DNA from 4 places in the Allobosea sp. 2RAB26 genome. Region 1 is predicted to be linked to each of the others. Evidence: predicted binding sites of a transcription regulator. Region 1 holds the regulator's gene; each other region holds the start of a gene.
The links. The regulator LexA, encoded in region 1, represses DNA repair genes until DNA is damaged. The targets are predictions, from matches to a motif close to TGTTCNNNNTGTGTTCNG.
Positions count from the first base shown of each region.

Region 1 (5,972 bases):
TGACAACCGACGCCGCCCCTGTAACATGCTGATGGGGCCGACGTTAAGCGCAAGATCGCATCTGGTTGGCTGCCCGAGGGACGGCCTATGCGCGATGCGCCGCCAGACCCGAGCCGGCTGCGCGGCGCGCGTGTTCGCGCCGTACCATTCCGCATTCCGGAGATACGGTTTCAGGACGCTGCCATTCGGTTGCTTCTCGCCGAATGGCGCGCGCGTTTCCTGGGCGCCATCGCGCTCGAGGCCGGACGCAGAAGGCTGTTCCTCTGGCTGCCGGTGCTGATGGGAGCCGGCATCCTGCTCTATTTCGCGGCTGATCGCGAGCCATCCCTCTGGGTCCCGCTCTCCGGCTTTGGTATCTCCGCTGCGATGGCAGCGCTGTCGCGCGCCCGACGCCCGGTCATGCTCGCTTGCGTCGGCCTTGCTGCCATCTTCGCCGGCTTTGGTGCCGCGGCCTGGCGCACGGCGACGATCGCAGCACCGATGCTCGATCGAATGCGCGTGGGACAACTCACCGGCTTTGTCGAATCGGTCGAGGCGCGCGACGCCGGCGCGCGCCTCGTGATCCTGGTGACCGGCATTGCCGGGGTGGAGCCTGAACGCCTGCCACGGCGGGTTCGGGTCAACGTCAAAGGTGGTTCGGTTTCGCCGGGCGATCACATCGCTGCCGTCGCGCGCCTCCTGCCGCCGCCCGGTCCAGTGCGACCAGGTGGCTACGACTTCGGGCGCGACGCCTTCTTCCGAGGGCTTGGTGCAGTCGGGACCATCCCCGGAAAGATCGCGCTCGCCCCACCACCCTCGCAGCCACCGCTCGAGCTTCAGATACGCGCGACGGTCGACCGGGCGCGCAATGCGCTGACGGAGCGCATCGCCGGGATCGGGGGAGGGCAGGCTGGCGCGATGGCGGCGTCGCTGGTTACTGGCAAGCGCGGCCTCATCACGGAGGCGACCAATATCGACCTGCGCGCGGCCGGAATCTATCATATCATCTCCATCTCGGGCCTTCACATGGTGCTGGCCTCCGCCACGATCTTCGGCCTGGTCCGTGGCCTGCTGGCGCTATCGCAAACGCTGGCATTGCGCTGGCCCATAAAGAAACTCGCCGCCCTGGCCGCGATGCTCGGCGCCACGGCCTATTGCATCTTCTCGGGAGCCGAGGTCGCGACGGTGCGCTCGCTGATCATGACATTGGTCATGCTCGGTGCGATCCTCGTCGATCGCCCGGCGCTCAGCATGCGCAATCTGGCTCTCGCTGCGATGATCGTTCTGCTGCGCGAGCCCGACGCGCTGCTTGGTCCAAGCTTCCAGATGTCCTTTGGCGCTGTCGCGGCGCTGATCGCCTTTGCCGAGCGCTGGGAGGATCGCGGCCAGTCCGAGGCGCCGGCGAACCTGCCTTGGCCGCTACGGCCGATCTGGATCGCGGTGGTCGGGCTCACGGTCACGACCGTGCTGGCGACGGTCGCAACCGCACCGTTCGGTGCCTATCACTTCCAGACCTTCAACCCCTTCGGTCTGCTCGGCAATGCGCTCGCCTTGCCCTTCGTTTCCCTGATCGTCATGCCTGCCGCTGTCTTCGGCGTGCTCGCCTATCCTTTCGGCCTGGATTGGCTGGCTTGGGCGCTCATGGGAGTCGCTTCGGATTATGTGCTGCAATCCGCGCGCTGGGTTGCGGGATTCGACCACTCCGCAGTGATCATTCCTGCATTCGGGGCCGCGGCGCTCGCATGCTTTGCCGCCGCGCTCCTCTGGATCACGCTCTGGACGACACCGCTGCGCTTCCTGGCCGTCGCCCCCCTGATCGCGGGACTGCTCGTGGCAGCGAAGCCCGACAGGCCCGACATCCTGATCGAACGCGATGGTTCCGGCATCCTGGTCCGCGGGGGCGATGGTCGCATGATCCTGGCGGGGCATCCGAGCCGCTTCGTGCTGCAGCAATGGCTGAACGCAGATGGCGACAATCGCCGGCCTGACGACAACAGCCTGCGGGAAGGCGCGGCCTGCGACACGTTGGGTTGTGTCGTCCGCAGCAAGGATGGACGAAGCGTTGCCTTTGCACGTGATCGCCTGGCCATCGTCGAGGACTGTCGGCGCGCCGATCTCGTCATCACGCCGATTCCGTGGAACGCTCCGTGCGCAGCACGACTGATCGACCGCAGGGCATTGTCGCGCCATGGCGCGACCGCCCTTGTCGGCAACAAGGGCGGCTGGCGTGCCCATCTATCAGAGCAGGATGGTGTCGATCGTCCCTGGAGCCGCAAGCGGGAGCGGCCTGCAAGCACGCCGGCTTTGCCGCTGGCGGCTGTCGAAGAACACGAGCCGCTTCAGTAGCGCCGCATCAGGTTGACCAGGCGGCCCTGAATCTTGACTCGGTCCGGTCCCAGCACCCTTGTCTCATAGGCGGGATTGGCAGCCTCGAGCGCGATCGAGGAGCCGCGCTTGCGCAGTCGCTTCAGCGTTGCTTCCTCGTCATCGATCAGAGCCACGACGATATCCCCGGTATTGGCCGTGTCCTGACGCTTGATCACCACCGTATCGCCGTCGAGAATGCCGGCTTCCACCATCGAGTCGCCGCGAACCTCGAGGGCAAAATGTTCACCGGGGCCAAGCATGTCGGCAGGTAGTGCCACGCTATGGCTGCGGCTCTGGATGGCGGAAATCGGTGTACCGGCGGCAATCCGCCCCATGACCGGAATCGCAACCGTGGAGCGCACATCTTCGTCCGGGGGCGGTGCGATCGGCCGGACCTTGCCAAGCCCCCCCTGGACGACGGAGGGGCTGAACCGTCCGCGCGTCGCCTGAGGGCCGCCGGCCCCTTCGGGCAGCTTTATGATCTCCAGCGCTCGGGCTCGATTGGGAAGGCGGCGAATGAACCCGCGCTCCTCCAGCGCCATGATCAGGCGATGGATACCGGACTTGGAGCGCAGATCGAGCGCGTCCTTCATCTCGTCGAAGGAGGGGGGCACCCCTGTCTCGCGCAGGCGTTCCTGGATGAAACGAAGCAGTTCGAACTGTTTGCGTGTCAGCATGGTTCCCGCCGGCGCTCTTTGTATGGAATCGAAACAAAGCACGAACACCATACAGGTTCGCGTTGTGTTCCGCAAGCGCGCTCAGCGTAGGCGGATGATCCGGCAGTTGTCGCCTTTGTTTGCCGGCGCAGCAAACGATTCGCGAATGAGCAGCGCGTCGGCGCGGGCAAGAGTGGCCAGCATCGATGAATCCTGCTTGGCGAAGGGCGTTGCCAGCCATCCTTCCGGAGTGAGCGTCAGTTCCGACCTCATATAGTCCCGCCGCTCATCATTTGCCGGCAAATTTCTTCCGACGATTGCAGGCTCACTCAGATCGCGTTCGGGTTCCGGTACGCCCAGGAGGGTCCTGAGCAGCGGTACGACGAAGAGATGCCCGCAGACGATGGACGAGACGGGGTTTCCGGGCAGGCCGAGCGCGACCATGCGGCCGAGGCGGCCCATCATCATCGGCTTGCCCGGCCGCATGGCGATCTTCCAGAAGCCGAGCGCCATGCCTTGACCGATCAACGCTGCCTGGACGAGATCGTGCTCACCTACCGAGGCTCCTCCGAGGGTGATCAGCACATCGGCATCGGCCTTTCGTGCCTGGCCAATCTTGTCGGCGAGATCGGCATGATCATCGCGGGCAATCCCGAGATCGAGCGCCGTGCCGCCGGCCTGCTCGACCAGCGCGGCGAGCGCAAAACTGTTGGACGCGACGATTTGGTCGGGTCCAACCGGCTCGCCGGGCTGGACAAGTTCGTCGCCGGTCGCGAGGATCGCGACCAGTGGCTTGCGACGCACAGTGAGCATGGGGTGGCCCATGGCTGCCGCGAGGCCGAGGCTCGCACTGTCGAGCCGGCTGCCGGCGAGAAGCAACACTTCGCCCTCGGAGAAGTCCAATCCTGCCTGACGAACGAACTTGCCGCGCTCGGCGCCCTCGCGCACGCGGATCGTCGCAGTGCCGACGCCGTCCGCATTCTCCTGAATCAGGATCGTATCGGCGCCCTCCGGAATCGGAGCACCGGTGAAGATGCGAACAGCCTCATTGGAGCGGACCATCCCTGAGAAGGAACGACCGGCAGCCGATTCGCCGATGACACGCAATTCATTTGCCGGCGCAATATCGTCTGCGCGAACGGCGTATCCGTCCATTGCGGAGTTGGCAAAGGGGGGCTGGGTCCGAAGCGCCTGCAGGTCGGCGGCGAGCACGCGCCCTGCGCAATGTGCGAGTGGCAGGGTTTCTGATGGTGTCGGTGCCGGAACGCTGTCGATCAGCGCCTTCAGGGCGACGGGGACGGGCGTGAGGCTCATCGCGCAGTTTCCGGGAGATCGAAGGTGCCGGATTTTCCACCTGACTTGTGGACGAGCCTGATGCCTTCGATCCGCATCGCCCGGTCGACCGCCTTGACCATGTCGTAAACTGTGAGGCAGGCGACGCCGACGGCGGTTAACGCCTCCATCTCGACTCCGGTCTGTCCCTTCATCTTGACCTCAGCGCTCACGCGCACCCCGGGCAATGTCTCGTCCAGGGTGAGGTCTACGCTGATCTTGCTGATCAGCAGCGGGTGACAGAGCGGGATCAGTTCATGCGTGCGCTTGGCGGCCATGATTCCAGCCAGGCGCGCCGTGCCAAGCACGTCGCCCTTCTTGGCGTCGCCATCGCGCACGATCGCCAGAGTCCCGGGCTGCATGACGACACAGCCCTCGGCGACAGCGATGCGCGAGGTCTCCTTCTTGTCGCCAACATCGACCATATGGGCCTGGCCGCTGGCGTCGAGATGGCTGAGCTTGCTCATGCTGCGCTGCGCGCAGAACCGGTCAGGAGATCACGGGTCGCAGCGGCGACATCGTCCTGCCGCATCAGGCTCTCGCCGACGAGGAAGGTGTTGACGCCGGCGCGCTGCAACCGTGCGATGTCGGCATGACTGAAGATGCCGCTCTCGCCAACGATGATGCGGTCCGCGGGGACGCGCGGTGCAAGTCTCTCGGTGACGGCGAGATCGACGGCAAAGCTGCGAAGGTCGCGATTGTTGATGCCGAGCAAGGGGCTGTCGAGCTCGAGGGCACGATCGAGCTCAGCTTCGTTGTGAACCTCGACCAGCACGTCGATGCCGAGTGACTTTGCCGTCTCGTTCAGCGCGCGGGCTGTCCCGTCATCGACGCCGGCCATGATGATCAGGATACAGTCGGCGCCCCAGGCGCGAGCCTCGAAGACCTGATAGGGGTCATAGAGGAAATCCTTGCGCAGGGCGGGCAGGCCGCTTGCCGTGCGCGCCTGCTGCAGGAATTCCGGCTGTCCCTGGAAAGAGGGGGCATCGGTCAGTACGGACAGGCAGGCCGCGCCGCCATCGGCATAGGCGCGTGCCAGCGATGGCGGGTCGAAATCGGCGCGGATGAGCCCCTTGGACGGGCTGGCCTTCTTGATCTCGGCGATCAATGCAGGCTTGCCGGCCGCGTGTTTCGCGGCAAGCGCGGCCGTGAAGCCACGCACGGGGCCGGCAGCCAGGGCGCGCTGCTCGATCTCAGCCTGGGAAACCGCGGCCTTGGCAGCGGCGATCTCCTGGCGCTTATAGGCCTCGATGCGGGCGAGGATGTCGCTCATGACGTCCTCACGCGTTCGAGCTGGCGATAAGTGCGGTCAGCGTCGCCTTGGCCCTGCCGCTGTCGATCGCCGAGGTCGCGCGGGCGAGGCCGTCGCGCAGATCACCGGCCTGACCGGCCACGACGAGCGCGGCGGCGGCATTGAAGGCCGCGATATCGCGGAAGGGCGTCTTCTTGCCGTCGAGAACCGCGCGGAGCGCCTCGGCATTCTGCGCCGGTTCACCGCCGCGCAGATCCTCGGGCTTTGCACGGGCCAGGCCGACATCGTCCGGGCTAATCGAGAAACTCTCGATCTTGCCCTTGTCGAGCGCGACGACGCGGGTCGGGCCGGTGGTGGTGATCTCGTCAAGGCCGTCAGAGCCGTTC
Region 1 covers NZ_JBFRGS010000012.1:73,153-79,124, reverse strand. Annotated here, with positions in the region: gene AB4118_RS22315 (ComEC/Rec2 family competence protein) at 88-2,325, shown strand; gene lexA (transcriptional repressor LexA) at 2,319-3,023, opposite strand; gene AB4118_RS22305 (molybdopterin molybdotransferase MoeA) at 3,105-4,316, opposite strand; gene moaC (cyclic pyranopterin monophosphate synthase MoaC) at 4,313-4,801, opposite strand; gene trpC (indole-3-glycerol phosphate synthase TrpC) at 4,798-5,607, opposite strand; gene trpD (anthranilate phosphoribosyltransferase) at 5,615-5,972, opposite strand, start outside.

Region 2 (5,972 bases), on a different contig from region 1:
CTCATATTGCAACTGGTCGAGCGAGAACCGGCAGCGTTCGAGGAAGCGCACCGTCTCCGCCACCATCTCCGGCGCGTGCCGGAACAGGTGGGCCATCTCGCGCGGCGATTTGAGATGGCGCTCGGCATGGGCCTCCAGCATGCGCCCGGCTCGCTCGATCGGGACATGCTCGCGGATGCAGCTGACGACATCCTGCAAGGGCCGCCGCTCGGGCGCATGATAGAGCACGTCGTTGACGGCAAGGCAGGGCACGCCCGCCCTGGTCGCGAGCTGCACCAATGCATCGGCGCGGCGCCGGTCGTCGCCGCGATGCGGCATGTCGATACCCAGCCAGAGTCGACCGCGCGCAAATTCGAAAACGCTCGCGAGTGCCGCCGCGATCTCGCTGTCCGGCCGCCGGTCCGGCATCAGGATCAGCAGCATGCCTTCCGCGAATTCGCGCAGGTCGGAGAGCGTGAGGATGCATTCGCCCTTCTTCTCGACCTTCATCTTGCCGTGGGTCAGCAGGCGGCAGAGCCTGCCATAGGCGTCGCGATCCTGGGGATAGGCGAGCAGGTCGGGCGTGCCATCGGACAGGACGAGGCGGACCCCGACCGCGAATGTCAGCTTCGTTGTGGCGATACCCCCCTCGCGCATCGCCGCATGGGCCCGCACCACGCCGGCCAGAGAATTGCGGTCGGCGAGCCCGATTCCGGCAAGGTCGAGTTCGGCCGCCCGGCCAACCAGTTCCTCCGGACTCGAGGCTCCGCGCAGGAAGGAGAAGTTGGAGGTAACCGCGAGTTCGGCATAGCGCGCGGCTGGTCCTCCCGGGGCAGCCTCGACCAGGCGATTGTCATTGAGCCCGCTCACGCGAAAAGCCCGTGCATGAACCAGGGTGGATGCGCGGCCTCGCGGCCATAGAGTCCGTCGCGATAAAGCCAGAAGCGCCTCCCGCCCGGCTCTTCGACGCGAAAATAGTCGCGGGTCGGCGCGATCCTGCCCGTCGTCGCCCACCATTCGGCGGCGATCCGCTCCGGCCCCTCCGCCTTGGCGACCTCATGCAGCACGCGCCGCCAGCGGAAACGCGTCGGCGGTCCGTCCGGAATTTCGGCCAGGACCTCGATCGGCTCAGGCCGCGACAGCAGCCGCAGGGGCCGTTCCGGGGCAGCGCTCGGTGCCGGCCAGTCTGGGGAAAGGCCGAGCCGTACAAGCTCGCCATGCCGCAGGGCGGGCACCGCCAGCGCCGCACGCTCGGGATCATGGCTGTCCTGCGCCAAGAAACGCCGCACGCGATCCGGGCCGATCCGGGCCGCGATCGCATCGGCGACCTCCGTCAATGCCCGCTCGGCGGCGGCTTCGTCGGGCTCCTCCTTCCCCCCGGCGGCGAGCGTTCCCTGATCGACGGCGAAAGGCTCGGTCGCACCGGCCGAGAGCCGGATCAGGTCGAAGCCGAAGCCGGGATCGAGCGGGTCCGCCAAGGCATCCAGCTTCAGGGCGAAGAGCCGGTCGAGCGCAGCCGGATCGCGCAACGGCATCCCGGTCTCGATGCCGAGACGGCGCACGGCCCCGTCACTGCGGAAAAAGCTCGCCTCGAACAGTCTTGCGCCTTCGCCCCGCGCTTCCAGCATGCCGGCGAGACTTTCCTCCAGGCCGGCCAGGGCGGCCCGGATACCGGCCTCATGCGCCAGCGGCTCGGCAAAACGCCGCTCCGCCATACAGTCCGGCAGCGGTCGTCGCGGGGACAGCGCCTGCGGCAGGCGGCCAAGCGCCTGGTCGAGCCTGTCGAGCAGGTCGCGGCCGAAACGGGCGGCCAGCGGCGCGCGCGGCCGCGTCTCCAGATCGGCGATATGGGTGAGGCCCATGCGCGCGAGCCCGTGCTGCCGTGCCGCCTCCAGTCCAAGCGCCGCGGTCGGCAAGGGCCACAGGGCCTCGCTCTCCCCGTCCGGCGGCACGATGCCGCCGCGCCCATAGCGCGCGACACCCCAGGCGGCGCGCGCCGTCCCGGCAATGGCGGCGCGCAGCGTAAAGCCCTGTCGTTTCAGCCGAAGCAGGCAGTCGCGGCCAAGCGCGGCCTCGCCGCCAAAGAGATGGGTGCAGCCCGAGATATCGAGCAGCAATCCATCCTCACCATCGAGCGCGACCAGCGGTGTATAGCGGTCGCACCAGTCGGCAACGGCGCAGAGCAGGGCCGCATCGGCCGCCCTGTCCTCCTCGACCACGACCAGCCGCGGGATCATCGCCCGCGCATCGGCCAGCGCCATGGTCGCATGAAGGCCGAGACGTTCGGCTTCGGCATCGAGGCTCGTCAGCCGGAAGGCGCCCTTCGCCTTGCCCACCACAACAAGAGGACCAGGATCATCCGCTGGCCCGCCGGGCTGCGGGCCAGGCCTCTGCGATATTGCCCGAACGGATGCGCCCTGGCTGCGCCTGATCCGGTCGATGGGCAGGCGCGGGAACCAGAGCGACAGGAAGCGGCTCGCGGAAGCTATACGCATGACTGTCCCACTCCATCACCCACTGCCCTGTCGCCCCATGCCGGTTGCGCAGCACCGTGACCGCAAAATTCGGCCGGCCCGGCCCATGCGCTCTCATCCGTCCCTCCGAAGGCGCCGCCGAAACCGACCAGCGGATCGTCGCCGCGCTTGGAGCAGGACTGCTTCCCAGCCGCAGGAGAAAAGCCGTCGCGCCGGCATCCCGCGCCGCCAGGACGAGACGCCGGCTGGCCGTGAGATCGAGGCAGGCCGGCGCACCTTCGAGCTCGATCACCACCGCGCCGATACCCGAGCGCGGGTCATTGCCGCGCGGAAAGGCGTCGCCCGCCGCCTTCAGCACGGCAAGCGGATCGCGCCCCCGCACCGCAAGCACCCGGTCGGGATCGAGCCCGAACGCCGCAAGCCCCGGCGCATAGAGTTCGCCCCCTTCCGCGCCGGCGGAATCCTGCCGCAGCCAGACGACCGGCCGCCGCTCCAGCCGCGCGATCAGCCCGGCGACGAAGCCCGTCGCCGCTGGAGCCTGATGCGCCGCAGCCACGATCTCGTGCAGGGCATGGCGGCGCAGCGGCCCCAGCGCCGCATCGGCCGCCGCGTGGCCAAGGCTGAAGCTCGCCTCCTCGCCCAGCGAGACGGAGACGCTTTCCAAACCGGCAATGCTTCGCCGCAGCGCGGCGACGGCATGATCGCTCACGTCTTGGCACTCCAAATGTTCCTATTTTGTTCTTTATGACTCCGCCGCCTCAGACGAGTCAACAGCCTCCGTGACGCCCCGCCCCACAGCCCCCGATCCTGCTGTCACGGCCCTGTCATCTGTCGCCGATACCGGTTTGCGCACTGCAAGAGAGCATGAGCTCCGGACTGCGCCTCGCCCATGTCCGGATGTCGCCATGCTCGCTCCTCGATGGGAAGACCGTTCATGCTGCGTATCGAAGGCCTGACCAAGCGCTTCAGCGGCAAAGCCGCCGTGGACAATGTCTCGCTGTCGATCCCGAAGGGCGAAATGGTCGGCGTCATCGGCCGCTCCGGCGCCGGCAAGTCGACCCTGCTGCGCATGATCAACCGCTTGGCGGAGCCGAGTTCCGGCCGCCTGATCAGCGACGAGCGCGATGTCACCGCATTGAAGGGCGCCGAACTGCGCGCCTGGCGTCGCGACACCGCGATGATCTTCCAGCAGTTCAATCTCGTCGGCCGCCTCGACGTGCTGACCAATGTCCTGCTTGGCCGGCTCAATCACCGCTCGGCCTTCCTGACGTTGGTGAAGAGCTTCTCGCCGGACGACAAGATCCGCGCCATCGCCGCACTCGAGCGTCTCGACATGGGCCATCTGCTCGCCCAACGCGCCGAGACCCTTTCGGGCGGCCAGCAGCAGCGCGTCGCGATCGCCCGTGCCTTGGTCCAGGAGCCGAAGGTCATCCTTGCCGACGAGCCGATCGCTTCGCTCGATCCGCGCAACACCCAGGTCGTGATGGATGCGCTCTTCCGCATTAATCGCGAGGACGGCATCACCGTGATCTGCAATCTGCATGATCTCGATATCGCGGCGAAATATTGCGACCGACTGATCGGCATGGCCGCAGGCAAGGTCGTGTTCGACGACGTGCCGCAGGCGCTGACCCGCGAGATCGCGGCCGAACTCTACGGCATCGAGGCCAAGGATGCCGGCGCCGAGGCGCTCGACGCGCTCGATGCCATCGCCATCGCCGAAGCCAAGCGCGCCAAGCAGACCGCAGCCTGAGCCGGGTTCAAGCCCGGCCAGGACCACTCACGCCTGAAAAGACCACCAACAGCCTTCAACAGGAGCAAACCATGCTGACCCGTCGTCATACCCTCACGCTCGCCGCCGCCGGCCTGGCCGCGACGCTCGCCGCTCCCGCCTTCGCGCAGGACTGGAAAGCCAAGTATCCGGAGCTGATCTTCGCCATCATCCCGTCCGAGAACGCGTCTGGCGTCGTCGAGCGCTACACCCCCTTCGTCAACTACCTCGCGAAGGAACTCGGCACCAAGGTGACGCTGCGCATCGCCAACGACTATGCCGCGATCATCGAAGGCCAGCGCGCCGGCAACATCCATATCGGCATGTACGGCCCCGCCTCCTTCGCCCGCGCCCGCATGACCGGCGCCAAGGTCGATGCCTTCGCGATCGAGACCAATCTCGACGGCACCAAGGGCTACCACTCCGTCTTCTACGTGAAGAAGGACTCGCCCTATCAGAAGGTCGAGGACCTGAAGGGCAAGAATCTCGGCCTCGTCGATCCCAATTCCACCTCTGGCAACAATGTGCCGCGCTTCGTGCTCGACGGCATGAAGATCGAGCCCGAGACCTTCTTCGGCAAGGTCGTCTATACCGGCAGCCACGAGAACGCGGTCATCGCGCTCGGCCAGGGCACCGTCGACATCGCCGCCAACTGGTGGAACGACGAGCAGGAATCCAACCTGCAGCGCATGGCCCGCAAGAACATGGTCAAGGCCGACGATTTCCGGATCATCTACAAGTCCGAGCAGATCGTGAACTCGCCGATGGCCTATCTTTCCGACCTGCCGGAGCCGCTCAAGGCCTCGATCCGCGACGCCGTCCTCAACCTCGCCACCAAGGACAAGGTCGCCTTCGACAAGATCTATGAAGGCAAGCAGGGCCCGCTCGTCGCGGTCGACAACAAGGCCTACGACCCGATCATCGAACTGAACAAGTTCGTCGACGCGCTCCGCAAGAAGAAGTCTTCGTAAGCGCTTACCCGCCGACCGTCATGGCCGGGCATGTCCCGGCCGTGACGGAGTGGCGTCCCGCCGCGACTGGCGAACCCCGCGACGGAACCAACATGACCCTGACGATCGATCGCAACGACCCCGCCATTCGCGGCCATGCCGATCTCTATCGGCGCGAGATGGGCGCAAAGCGCCGCCAGGCCCTGCTCGGCGCCGCCATCTTCATCGCCTGCGTCACCCTCTCCGCGATCGGCTCGGAGGTCGATCTCGCGAAATTCGCCGCAAACGCCTGGCGTTTCCCGAAATACATCCTCGAGACCCTGCCGACCCTGCACCTCGCCACGCTCGGTGCCGATCTCAAGGAATGGTACTGGGGCCTGAACGGCTGGCTGAAACTGCTCTGGCAAACCCTGTTGATTGCCTATGTCGGCACCGTGCTGGGCGCCGTCGGCGGCTTCCTGCTCTGCTTTTCCGCCGCCGCCAATCTCGGCCGTGCCGGCTGGCTGCGCTGGGCCACCCGCCGATTCCTCGAATTCTGCCGCACCGTGCCGGAGATCGTCTTCGCGCTGATCTTCGTCATCGCCTTCGGCCTCGGCCCGCTGCCGGGCGTGCTCGCCATCGCGATCCACACCATGGGTGCGATGGGCAAGCTCTTCTCCGAGGTGGTCGAGAACATCGACATGAAGCCGGTCGACGGCCTCACCGCGACAGGCGCGGGCTGGTGGCAGACGATCCGCTTTGCCGTCGTCCCGCAGGTGCTTTCCAATTTCGCCAGCTACGCGCTGCTGCGCTTCGAGA
Region 2 covers NZ_JBFRGS010000001.1:254,094-260,065, reverse strand. Annotated here, with positions in the region: gene AB4118_RS01205 (error-prone DNA polymerase) at 1-849, opposite strand, end outside; gene AB4118_RS01200 (Y-family DNA polymerase) at 846-2,315, opposite strand; gene AB4118_RS01195 (ImuA family protein) at 2,335-3,162, opposite strand; gene phnC (phosphonate ABC transporter ATP-binding protein) at 3,388-4,206, shown strand; gene phnD (phosphonate ABC transporter substrate-binding protein) at 4,278-5,195, shown strand; gene phnE (phosphonate ABC transporter, permease protein PhnE) at 5,288-5,972, shown strand, end outside.
Region 2: a site for LexA is predicted at 3,179-3,196, ahead of AB4118_RS01195 (ImuA family protein). Genes of this name have one in related genera too.

Region 3 (5,972 bases), on a different contig from region 1:
CAAGGACCGCGACTGATTCCATAGCACGATCGGGGCGGCCGCAGCGTGGCGGCATTGCCACTCGCCAAATTCGGTAAAAGGGGTCACGATTCGGACCGATTCGCAGTGCATGCCGGTGCGAAGCATGCCGTCCGGAGGAGTTGGATGAAGCCCGCCATCGCGTCGTCCCTGGCCGGACGTGGTCTCGCTGCGCTGGCCCTGGCCTCCGGCTTTGGAGCGTCTTCGGCCGCGGCGGCCTCGTTGGAGGCCAAATATGATGTCTCCCTGCTCGGCCTGACGCTCGGCACCGCCCATCTCAGTGGCGGCATCGACGGCAGCAGCTACAAGCTCGATATCGTCGCCAAGATGACGGGCCTGGTCGGCAGCTTCACGGGCGGACGCGGCTCAGGTGCCGCAACCGGCAATCTTCATGGCGGGCGCCTGTCGCCTGCGACCTTCGCGGTTTCGTCGGCGAACTCAAGCGAGAGTCGCACTGTGCGCATGGCGCTCGACGGCGGCACGGTGCAGGCCGTGGATATTGCGCCGCCGATCGACGACAAGCCCGATCGCGTGCCGCTCAACGAGAGCCACAAGCGCAATGTGGTCGATCCGATCAGCGCCTTCCTGATGCCCGTGGAGGGCAAGGGCGGGAATGGTGCCGCCTGCAACCGGACGCTGCCAATCTTCGACGGCGCTGCGCGCTATGATATCAAGTTGAGCTATTCCGGTTCGCGGCAGGTGAAGCTCGAGGGCTATAGCGGCCCGGTCACGATCTGCCAGGCGCGGTATGTGCCGATCGCAGGGCATCGGGCCCTGCGGCCGAGCACCAAGTTCATGACCGAGAATCGCGAGATCAACACCTGGCTCGCCCCCGTCAACGGCACCAATGTGATGGTGCCGATCCGCATCTCGGTGAAGACCATGATCGGGACGGCGGTCATCGAGGCCTCGAGCTTCAGGGTCGATCCGACCACCACCACGGCCGCGCGGCAGAACTAAGCCGCAGCGCGTTCACTCGCTTTTGTCGTTGCAGTAATCTCACCCAGCCAGTCACGGATCGCCGTCCCGATTGCACTGGGGTGATCCTCCTGCAGGTAATGCGCGCCGGGGCCGAGATTGATCAGGCGGCAATCATGCAGCCCCGCCGCGAACCGATCCGCCTCGGCCGGAGAGATCAGCGCCCCCGGATCGCCGCAGAACAATAGCTTCGGATAGGTGGACGCACGTAATGCTGCGTGGTCGCGCTCGCTGACGGCATGGACATCGGCCGGGGCGCCCGCAATGGGGAGCTCGTTGGGCAGTCGGAGGATCGGCCTGCGCGATTCGGGTGTTGGAAACGGCGCTCGATAGGCATCCAGCTCTTCATCGCTCAAGGCCCGCAGGACGGCAGCGGGCAGGACCCTCTCGATAAAGACATTGTCCTCGAGAATCAGCTTCTCGCCCTGTCCCGGCGTCCGGAACGCCCTGAACAGCTCACGCGCCTGCGGCCGCTGATGGAATGCATCCCAGCTTGCAAAGGGCTGGATGAATTCCATGAAGGCCAGGCCGATCATGTCGCTGGGGTTACGGGAGGCATGGTGGAAGGCGAGTGCCGTGCCCCAGTCCTGGGCGACGATGACCATCCGTTCTAGGCCCAGTTCTGCGATGAAGGCGTCGAGATAGCGGACCTGGTCGGTGAAGCGATAGGCGATGTCTGGCTTGCCGGACTGACCGTAGCCGATCAGGTCGGGGGCAATGCAGCGCGCCAGCGGCGCGACGTGCGGAATGATATGGCGCCAGATATAGGAGGAGGTCGGGTTGCCGTGCAGGAAGAGTACGGTCGGCCCCGCAGAGCCGGCCTCGACATAGGACATGGTCGAGCCGAGGACGGGAATCTCCCGGCGCAGCCATTCGGATGCGAGTCCAGGTGACTGGGTCATGGCGATGCCCTTCTTCCAAACAGCGTTGCGAAAAGGATGGCCTTGAAGCGTTCGAGCGGAACCGGGCTGCGATCGACCTTCATGCGCAGGATCGCGCCCTGCCAGGCGGTGAGCAGGAAATCAGCGAGGTCGTCGGCGCTGAAATCCGTCGCGATCTCGCCGGTGGCCTGGCCTTCGGCAATGCATGCCGCAAAGGGCTCTCGCCAAAGGACGAAGATCTCCGAGAGTCGCTGCCGCAACCGTTCGCTATTGGGAGAGGTCTCGACGCTGAAATTGCCGATCATGCAGCCGCGCGACCAATCGCCGGCTTCGAGCTTGGTCGTGATCGCGTCCAGATAGCGCCGCAACCGCGCGGCTGCGGGCAGGGAGCGGTCGGCTAGGGCTTCATCGACGAGGCCGCCGACATAGGCGAAATAGCGATCGAGCACTTCCTCGGCGAATTCCTCCTTCGATCCGAAATGATTGGTGAATGAGCCAGGGCTCGCTCCGGCTGCAGCGACGATCTCGCGTATGCCGGTGGCGGAATAGCCGCTTCTCCAGAGTAGATCGCGGCCAGCGGCGAGGAGATTTTCACGAAGGGATGGCTTGCTCATGAAGATAAAATACGTACGTACGTATTATTGTCAACGCTCCGGGAAACGCCCGATCGCCAAGGTGTCGGACGGGAGGCGGGTCTCGTCCGAACGGCCCGCTGAGGCGATGGCTCAGGCTGGTTCCGCGCCGTTGCGTACGCAGAAATCACACGGCGGCCCCTCGTTTCGCCGTGAGCACGACATAAATAGCGCGGAGGACTGTCGGCGCCCGGCTGTTTACGCTGGTCGCGAAAATGAGTGGATCAAGCTCGTGTCACGATTCCAGATATGGTGGTGCGTGCGGCCGTCCCCGCGATATCTTGCCGTGAACGAATCCCGATTCTGCCGGAGTCAGCGATTCGGGCTTGCTTCGTTCAGGACTCGTTCCGCAGCTTAATTTCGGCGCTCCAGCTTGTGCCAAGGTAGGACGCTTTCCCCGGCGTCTGCTGCCGGCAAGGGCCCAAAGGAAACGATCGGTCGCGTCTTGATTTCAGCACGCTCTCTTCCGCCCTCGGTTCGTGCGCAGGGTGTCACAGCAGTTCTCGGGCCCACCAATACCGGCAAGACGCATCTGGCGATCGAGCGGATGGTGGCGCACCCGACCGGAATGATCGGCCTGCCGTTGCGCCTGCTGGCGCGCGAGGTCTATGGCCGCGTGGTCGAGAAGGTCGGCCCCGAGGCGGTGGCGCTGGTCACCGGCGAGGAAAAGATCAAGCCGCAGCGGCCCCGCTTCTGGGTCTGCACCGTCGAGGCCATGCCGCGCGATCTCGCCGTCGATTTCGTCGCGATCGACGAGATTCAACTCGCGGCCGACCTCGACCGCGGTCACGTCTTCACCGACCGCCTGCTGAACCGGCGCGGACGGGCCGAGACGATGCTGATCGGCGCGGGCACCATGAAGCCGCTGATCGAGCAGCTCATTCCCGGGGTGAACGTCGTCACGCGTCCACGCCTGTCGCAGCTCACATTTGCCGGCGACAAGAAGATCACCCGCCTGCCACGACGCAGCGCGATCGTCGCCTTCTCCGTCGAGGAGGTTTATGCGATCGCTGAACTGATCCGTCGGCAGAAGGGGGGAGCCGCCGTCGTGCTCGGCGCGCTCTCGCCGCGCACGCGCAATGCCCAGGTCGAGATCTACCAGTCGGGCGACGTTGACTATCTCGTCGCGACGGACGCCATCGGCATGGGGCTCAATCTCGATGTCGATCACATCGCCTTCGCGTCGGACCGGAAATTCGACGGCCATCATTTCCGCAAGCTGAACCCCGCGGAGTTCGGCCAGGTCGCCGGGCGCGCCGGCCGCCATCTGCGCGACGGCACCTTTGGCACGAGCGGGCGTTGCCCGCCCTTCGACGCCGAACTGGTTGAGGCGATCGAGAATCATCGTTTTGAATCGGTGCGGCAGCTGCAATGGCGCAATTCCGATCTCGATCTGCGCTCCGTCGACGGGCTGATCGCCAGCCTGAACGTCCAGCCAACCGAGCAGGGGCTGACCCGTGCGCTGATCGCAGAGGACATGACGACGCTGGAGGTTCTGGCCCGCGATGCCGATGTCAGGCCGCTGGCGCAGGGCCGTGCAGCAGTCGAGCGGCTCTGGGAGGTGTGTGGCCTACCTGATTATCGCAAGATCGCGCCGATGCAGCACGCTGATCTCGCCACCACGCTGTATCTGCGCCTGATGCGCCACGGACGGCTCGATCCGGCCTGGTATCGCGCCCAACTCGATGCGCTTGACCGGACCGATGGCGAGATCGACACGCTGTCTGCCCGCATTGCGCAGGTCCGAACTTGGACCTATGTCGCAAACCGTCCTGACTGGTTACCTGATCCAGAGCATTGGCAGGGGGTGGCGCGTCTTGTAGAGGACAAGCTGTCGGACGCTTTGCACGAGCGGCTAGCCAGCCGTTTCGTCGATCGGCGCACGAGCGTGCTGATGCGTCGTTTGCGGGAGAATGCAATGTTGGAGGCTGAGGTCACCACGACGGGCGATGTGCTCGTCGAGGGACAGCATGTCGGGATGCTTCAGGGATTTCGCTTCACGGCGGATCCCAAGGCTGGCGGGCCCGAGGCGAAAGCCTTGAACATGGCCGCGATGAAGGCGCTTGCCAGCGAGATCGAAGCGCGCGCCGCGCGTGTCGTGCTCGCGGCTGATGATGCCTTCGTGCTTTCGCATGACGGGCTGGTGCGCTGGATCGGTGAGCCGGTCGCGCGGCTTGTCGCCGGCGACAAGGTTCTGGAGCCGCGCCTGCGCCTGCTGGTCGAGGAGCACCTGACCGGACCGGCGCGCGAGCAGGTCGACGCGCGCCTCACTCTCTGGCTCAAGAATCACATCGCCCGTCTGCTTGGTGCCTTGCAGCTGCTCGAGAATGCCGAGAATGTCACCGGTATCGCGCGCGGCATCGCCTATCAGGCCGGGGAGTCGCTGGGCGTGCTGGAGCGCGCCAAGGTCGGCGAGGAGATGAAGACGCTGGATCAGGAGGGCCGCGCGGCACTCCGTCAGCTCGGCATCCGCTTCGGAGCCTTTCATCTTTACGTCCCGGCCCTGCTGAAGCCGGCACCACGTGCGCTGGCTGCCCAGCTCTGGGCGCTGAAGCATGGCGGGCCCGATACGTCGGGCCTCGACGATATTGCCCATCTCGCAGCCTCGGGTCGGACATCCTTTGCCGTCGACAAGGCGGTGCCGAAGGGCCTTTACCGTGCTGCCGGCTATCGCGTCTGCGGCGAGCGCGCCGTGCGTGTCGATATCCTCGAGCGGCTTGCTGACCTGATCCGGCCGGCTATCGCCTATCGCCCGGGCCTGACCCAGGGCCAGCCGCCCACCGGCGCGGCCGATCAGGACGGTTTTGTCGTCACCGGTGCCATGACCTCGCTGGTCGGTTGTGCGGGCGAGGATTTCGCCTCGATCCTGCGCTCGCTCGGCTATGTCTCGGCCAAGCGTCCGGGACCGGCGATCACCGTGCCGCTGGCGCAGCCACCGGTCGCGGCTACCGCTCCGGTTGCCGACGCGCCGACCGCGAAAACTACGGACGTCCCGGCTGGGCACGAGGCCGATCCGGCGGTGGTGGCCGATGAGGTCGGCGCCGGTATTGTCGACGAGCCTTTGGCCGCCACTGACATCGAGACCGCCGAGGCTGCCTCTTCGGAGGCCGCCGCGCCTGAAACGGCCGACGCCCCGATCGCGGCGGAGACCGAGTTCGAGCAAGCCGCACATCCGGTGCCAGCCGATGCCATGTCTGCTCTGCCGGCGCCTGCCGACGAGACAGCTGTCTCCGAGACGCTTGCCGCGGAAGCTCTTGCCCCTGAGGCAGCGGTTGATGTGGTTGCTGCGGCCGAGGTGCAGGAAATCGAGGTCTGGCGGCCGCATCGTCACCAGGGTGGGCGCAGGCCGGAGCATGCCGGCCGCGGTCGCCGCGACGGCGCTCAGGGCGAGCGTCAGCCTGGCGCAGGGCGTGGTGAACGTCCGAACCGTGACAGCCGGCCCGACGAGCGTCGCCGCCAGGGC
Region 3 covers NZ_JBFRGS010000024.1:46,099-52,070, forward strand. Annotated here, with positions in the region: gene AB4118_RS30115 (DUF3108 domain-containing protein) at 145-978, shown strand; gene AB4118_RS30120 (haloalkane dehalogenase) at 975-1,898, opposite strand; gene AB4118_RS30125 (TetR/AcrR family transcriptional regulator) at 1,895-2,491, opposite strand; gene AB4118_RS30130 (helicase-related protein) at 2,958-5,972, shown strand, end outside.
Region 3: a site for LexA is predicted at 2,842-2,859, ahead of AB4118_RS30130 (helicase-related protein). Genes of this name have one in related genera too.

Region 4 (5,972 bases), on a different contig from region 1:
CCTAACGAGGCGTAAACAAGGCGGCGGAAAGCGCGTGCGACCTTGCGGCGCAGCGGCACGCGCCCGCGGCTGCTTTCGGCATCGCCCGGCGGGGCGAAAGTCGGCGGAATGTCGCGAGATGCGTAATCGTTGAGGAACGCGGCGCTCCGCGAAGTTGCCGTCGCAGGCTACGGACACACTGGCGCCGGTCTACCCTGACTGCGAGACGTGGCTGTGCGCCTCGGTGCGTCAGCCTTCGGGCCTTACGTCCCGCGGGCCGTACGCAGAGCGGAGGGGCCGCATCCGCGCTCGATGATTGGAACGACCGGAAATCACCGGCAGGCACATGGCCGGTCGTGCAATTTCACGCGAACCAAGGCGCCAACCGGCGTTTCCACGAAGCCTATTCCGCCGCTTGTGCGGGGGCCTTGGCGGGCTTCTTCAGCGGTCGGCGCTCCAGCACCTCCTTGAGGAACCGGGCGGTATGGCTGCGGCTGACCTTGACCACGTCTTCGGGCGTGCCCTGAGCCACGACCTCGCCGCCGCCATCGCCGCCTTCCGGGCCCATGTCGATGATCCAGTCGGAGGTCTTGATGACCTCGAGATTGTGCTCGATCACCACCACCGTATTGCCCTGCTCGACCAGCTCATGCAGCACTTCCATGAGCTTGGCGACATCGTGGAAATGCAGGCCGGTCGTCGGCTCGTCCAGGATGTAGAGCGTGCGGCCGGTGGCACGCTTCGAGAGTTCCTTCGACAGTTTCACGCGCTGGGCTTCGCCGCCGGACAGCGTCGTCGCCTGCTGGCCGACATGGACATAACCGAGGCCGACGCGGGAGAGCGTTTCCATCTTGTCGCGGATCGAGGGCACGGCCTTGAACAGGTCCTTCGCCTCCTCGACGGTCATGTCGAGCACATCCGCGATCGAGCGCTCGCGGTATTTCACCTCGAGCGTTTCACGGTCGTAACGCTTGCCCTTGCAGACATCGCAGGTGACGTAGACGTCGGGCAGGAAATGCATCTCGATTTTGATGACGCCGTCGCCCTGGCAGGCTTCGCAGCGCCCGCCCTTGACGTTGAAGGAGAAGCGCCCCGGCTGATAGCCGCGCGCCTTCGCCTCGGGCAGGCCGGCGAACCATTCGCGCATCGGCGTGAAGGCGCCGGTATAGGTCGCGGGATTGGAGCGCGGGGTGCGGCCGATCGGCGACTGGTCGATGTCGATGACCTTGTCGAGATGCTCCATGCCCTCGATGCGATCATGCTGGGCGGGATGCTCGATCGAGCCGTTGAGCTTGCGGGCGACGGCCTTGTAGAGCGTGTCGATGACCAGCGTCGACTTGCCGCCGCCGGAGACGCCGGTGATGCAGGTGAAGAGCCCGAGCGGGATCTCGACCGATACGTCCTTGAGGTTGTTGCCCCGGGCGCCGACGATCTTGAGCGAGCGCCCCTTCTGCGGCTTGCGGCGCTTGGCCGGCACCGGCACCGAGAGCTCGCCCGTGAGGTAGCGGCCGGTCAGCGAGTTCGGGTCGGCCAGGATCTGCTCCGGCGTGCCCTTCGAGACGATTTCGCCGCCATGGATGCCGGCTCCGGGACCGACATCGACGACGTAGTCGGCGGTCAGGATCGCGTCCTCGTCATGCTCGACGACGATCACGGTATTGCCGAGGTCGCGCAGGCGCCGCAGCGTCCCGAGCAGGCGCTCATTGTCGCGCTGGTGCAGGCCGATCGAGGGCTCGTCCAGCACATAGAGGACGCCGGTGAGGCCCGAGCCGATCTGCGAGGCGAGACGAATACGCTGGCTCTCGCCGCCCGAGAGCGTGCCGGAGCCGCGCGCCAGCGTCAGATATTCCAGCCCGACATCGAGCAGGAAGGTCAGGCGGTCGCGGATCTCCTTGAGGATGCGCGTCGCGATCTCGGTCTGCTTCGGCGTGAGATGGCGCGGCAGATCGGAGACCCAGGCCAGCGCATCGCGAACCGAGAGGCGGGAAATCTCGCCGATATGACTACCGGCGATCTTCACCGCCAGCGCCTCGGGCTTCAGGCGAAAACCGTTGCAGGCGGCGCAGGGCGTCTCGGACATGAAGCGGCCGATTTCCTCGCGCGCCCAGTCGGACTCCGTCTCCTTCCAGCGCCGCTCCATGTTTGTGATGACGCCCTCGAAGGGCTTCTTCACCTCATAGGCGCGCAGCCCGTCATTATAGGCGAACCGCACCGGCTCGGTGCCGGTGCCGAACAGGATGGCATCGTGCGCCTGCTTCGGCAGCTCGGACCAGGGCTTGGTCATCGAGAAGCCGAAATGCTTGGCGAGCGCGTCCAGTGTCTGGCCGTAATAGGGCGAGGTCGACTTGGCCCAGGGCGCGATCGCCCCCTTCTTCAGTGAGATGGAATTGTCGGGCACGATCAGATTGGCATCGATGCGCATCTCGTGGCCGAGACCATCGCAGGTCGGGCAGGCGCCGAACGGGTTGTTGAATGAAAAAAGCCTGGGCTCGATCTCGGGGATGGTGAAGCCGGAGACGGGGCAGGCGAATTTCGAGGAGAAGGTGATGCGCCTGGCCTCGCCGCTCTCCTCCTTCTCGTCGGCATATTCGAAGACCGCGATACCCTCGGCGAGCTCCAGAGCCTGTTCCAGCGAGTCGGACAGGCGTGCGGCGAGGTCGGGGCGTATGACGATGCGGTCGACCACCACGTCGATGTCGTGCTTGAACTTCTTGTCGAGGGCGGGAGCGTCCGGGATCTCGTAGAACTGGCCGTCGATCTTGACGCGCTGGAAGCCGCGCTTCAGCCAGTCGGCCAGTTCCTTGCGGTATTCGCCCTTGCGACCGCGCACCACGGGCGCCAGCAGATAGCCGCGCGTCTTCTCCGGCAGCTCCAGCAGCCGGTCGACCATCTGGCTGACCGTCTGGCTCTCGATCGGCAGGCCCGTCGCCGGCGAGTAGGGGATGCCGGCACGTGCCCAGAGCAGGCGCATGTAGTCGTGGATCTCGGTGACGGTGCCGACTGTCGAGCGCGGGTTCTTCGAGGTCGTCTTCTGCTCGATCGAGATGGCCGGCGAGAGCCCGTCGATCTGGTCGACATCGGGCTTCTGCATCATCTCGAGGAACTGGCGGGCATAGGCCGAGAGGGACTCGACATAGCGGCGCTGGCCCTCGGCGTAGATCGTATCGAAGGCGAGCGAGGATTTGCCCGAGCCTGAAAGGCCGGTGAAGACCACGAGCTTGTCGCGCGGAATCGCCAGGTCGACGTTCTTGAGATTGTGCTCGCGCGCGCCGCGCACGGAAATCACGCGTGCATTCGGATCGGCCGCGCGGTTGCGGTCGAACATGTCCTCAAGCGTGGCGGCTTGTTCAGCCAAAGAGGTCTTGCGGGCCATCGGGGCGTCCGTTCGGGTAAGGCGTAGAGATAGGGCAAATGCCCGGCCATGCCAGCCTCACGGCGGTCTGGCAGGCATGAATATCATGCAGCGGGATAGGCTGCTGTCTTTCTCCTGACAATTCGCGTCAGGAGTAGGGCGTCCGGTTTGGCGATCGGTGCCGCCGTCCGCCGAGGCTCGTCCGACCTCCGGCGGCCGCCTCGCGAATCCTGATGAAGACAGGGGACAACTCTGCAAAACGGACTTGAACAAAGCAAGAACATTGTTGATAGTGACGTCTGCGGGCGCTAGGGTCCGGCTCCGGTCGTCGATCGGATTTGCAGATGTGCGCAGGAAATGGAGCCTCTCATGGCTGGTAGCGTCAACAAGGTCATTCTGGTCGGTAATCTCGGGCGCGACCCCGAGGTGCGCCGGCTCGGCAGCGGCGAGCCGGTCGTCAATCTGCGCATCGCCACGTCCGAGACCTGGCGCGACAAGCAGTCCGGTGAGCGCAAGGAAAAGACCGAGTGGCACTCGGTGGTGATCTTCAACGAGAATCTCGCCAAGGTCGCGGAGCAGTATCTGAAGAAGGGCTCGAAGGTTTACATCGAGGGCCAGCTCCAGACGCGCAAGTGGCAGGATCAGTCGGGCGTCGAGAAGTACACGACCGAGATCGTACTGCAGCGCTTCCGCGGCGAACTCACCATTCTCGACAGCCGCGGGCAGGGCGGTTCTGACGAGTATGGCGAGGGCGGCGGTTCGGTCGAGGACCGTTCGGGCGGCGGCGGTTCCTTCGGGCGTTCGAGCCCGATGGGCAGCGGTGGCGGCTCGCGCCAGCCGGCCATGTCCAGCGGCGGCAGCGGGCGTTCGTCGAGCACCCACCTGGACGACGATATCCCGTTCTAGGGCAAGCGAGGGCGAACCGCTTTGCGGATCGCAATCTCCTCAGGATCAGAAGGCCGCTCCCGACCCGTTCGGAGCGGCCTTTTTGTTGGTATCCGAAGGACGGGGCGGCTCTCCCTCCATCATTGCCAAGAGCGGCAAGCGGCATTCGATGACTTAGATCGCGAATCTCGGTGCGAGATTGCATTCATTCGCGCTCGAGCAGTCAGACCCGACCGCCGTCCAGGCGCGAAGGACCGTCTATCGGGCACCCGCAATAACGAGTGGGCTGAAGCTGCGCTGTCGCGCAAGCTGAGGAACGGACTTGAGCGCGGAGCTTCCCGACCTTCTGGAACGTCAGGCGCGTCTGACGCGCGCGCCGGGCCTAGCCGTGACTGCGCGCCGCTTAGAACATCGGACCGGATATCACATCCGGTCCGATGTTCTAACCTTCTGTGTTTGCATCGGCTTTCCCGAAAACCGCAATCTACTTTTCGGGCCGATGCTTTAGCCGTCATAGGCCCTCTGAAGCGCGGCGATGTCGATCTTCTGCATCTGCATCATCGCCTGCATGGCCCGGCCGGCCTTCTCCTGTTCGGGGCTGCTCAACAGCTTGGGCAGCACTGACGGGATGACCTGCCAGGAGACGCCGAACCTGTCCTTCAACCAGCCGCATTGCTGAATCTGTCCACCGTCTCCGAGCCTGTCCCAGTAGTAATCGACCTCGTCCTGGGTTTCGCAGTTCACATAGAGCGAGATCGCTTCCGTGAACTTGAAGCGTGGGCCGCCATTGAGTGCCGTGAATTGCAGGCCTTCGAGCTCGAAGGAGGCGGCCATGGGCGAGACGCCGCCGAGCTTCGAATTCTTGAAGATGGAGGTGTAGAATTTTGCCGCCTCCTCAGCCTGGCCATCGAACCACAGGAACGGGGTGATCTTCTGCATGGTCGTCTCCTCCTCTTGCTTGGGGGGCACGGGGCGGTCGCCCGAATGCTGCGAGTGCAGGGCTTCCGGAACTGATCGGTGAAACGGCTCAGGTGGAATGGCTCAGGCGGCCTGCCGCCTTTTAGCGAACAGGATGTCGAGCTTCCCGTAGCTTGCGGCGACGCCTTCCTTCATGCCGCTCCGGAGCGCGCCGTCGCGGGCCTCGCGCGAGGAATAGAGTACGGTCAGCGTGAGTTCGGTCTTGCCCGCGTGCTCCGTAAGAACCAGCGTCGCGATGGCCTCGCCCCCGGTCCAGTCCTGGTCGAACAGTTCGGTCCGGACGATACGCTCAGGGCGCGCGATCTCGCGGTAGATGCCGCCCATACCCATCACGGCGCCGTCCGGTCCGTGCCAGACATGGCGGAAGCTGCCGCCGACCCGAAAATCGACCTCGCAATGCTGCAGTGACCAGCCTGGAGGGCCGCTCAACCACCTCTTCAGCAGCTCAGGCCGGTTCATGGCCTCGAAGACCAGCTCGCGTGGTGCGTCGAAGTGGCGGGTCATCAGGACCTCGCGGTCGCTGGGCGTGGAGACGGACAGATCGGCGGTCGTCAGCATCGTCACTCTCCTTTGGGGGTCAGGCCTTTGGGGTTCATGGCGGATTGTCCAGTCTCGGCCTTCATCTCGTCGAGAAGGAGGTCGAGGCGCTGGAAGGTCGTCTCCCAGAACTGGCGGTAGCCTTCGAGCCAGCCATTTGCGTCGGCGAGAGCTTGGGGCTCGAGCCGGCAAGGGCGACGTTGCGCGTCCCGCCCGCGCGAAATCAGTCCGGCGCGCTCCA
Region 4 covers NZ_JBFRGS010000005.1:77,650-83,621, forward strand. Annotated here, with positions in the region: gene uvrA (excinuclease ABC subunit UvrA) at 383-3,304, opposite strand; gene ssb (single-stranded DNA-binding protein) at 3,701-4,237, shown strand; gene AB4118_RS10855 (VOC family protein) at 4,721-5,155, opposite strand; gene AB4118_RS10860 (SRPBCC family protein) at 5,258-5,752, opposite strand; gene AB4118_RS10865 (ArsR/SmtB family transcription factor) at 5,755-5,972, opposite strand, start outside.
Region 4: a site for LexA is predicted at 3,597-3,614, ahead of ssb (single-stranded DNA-binding protein). Genes of this name have one in related genera too.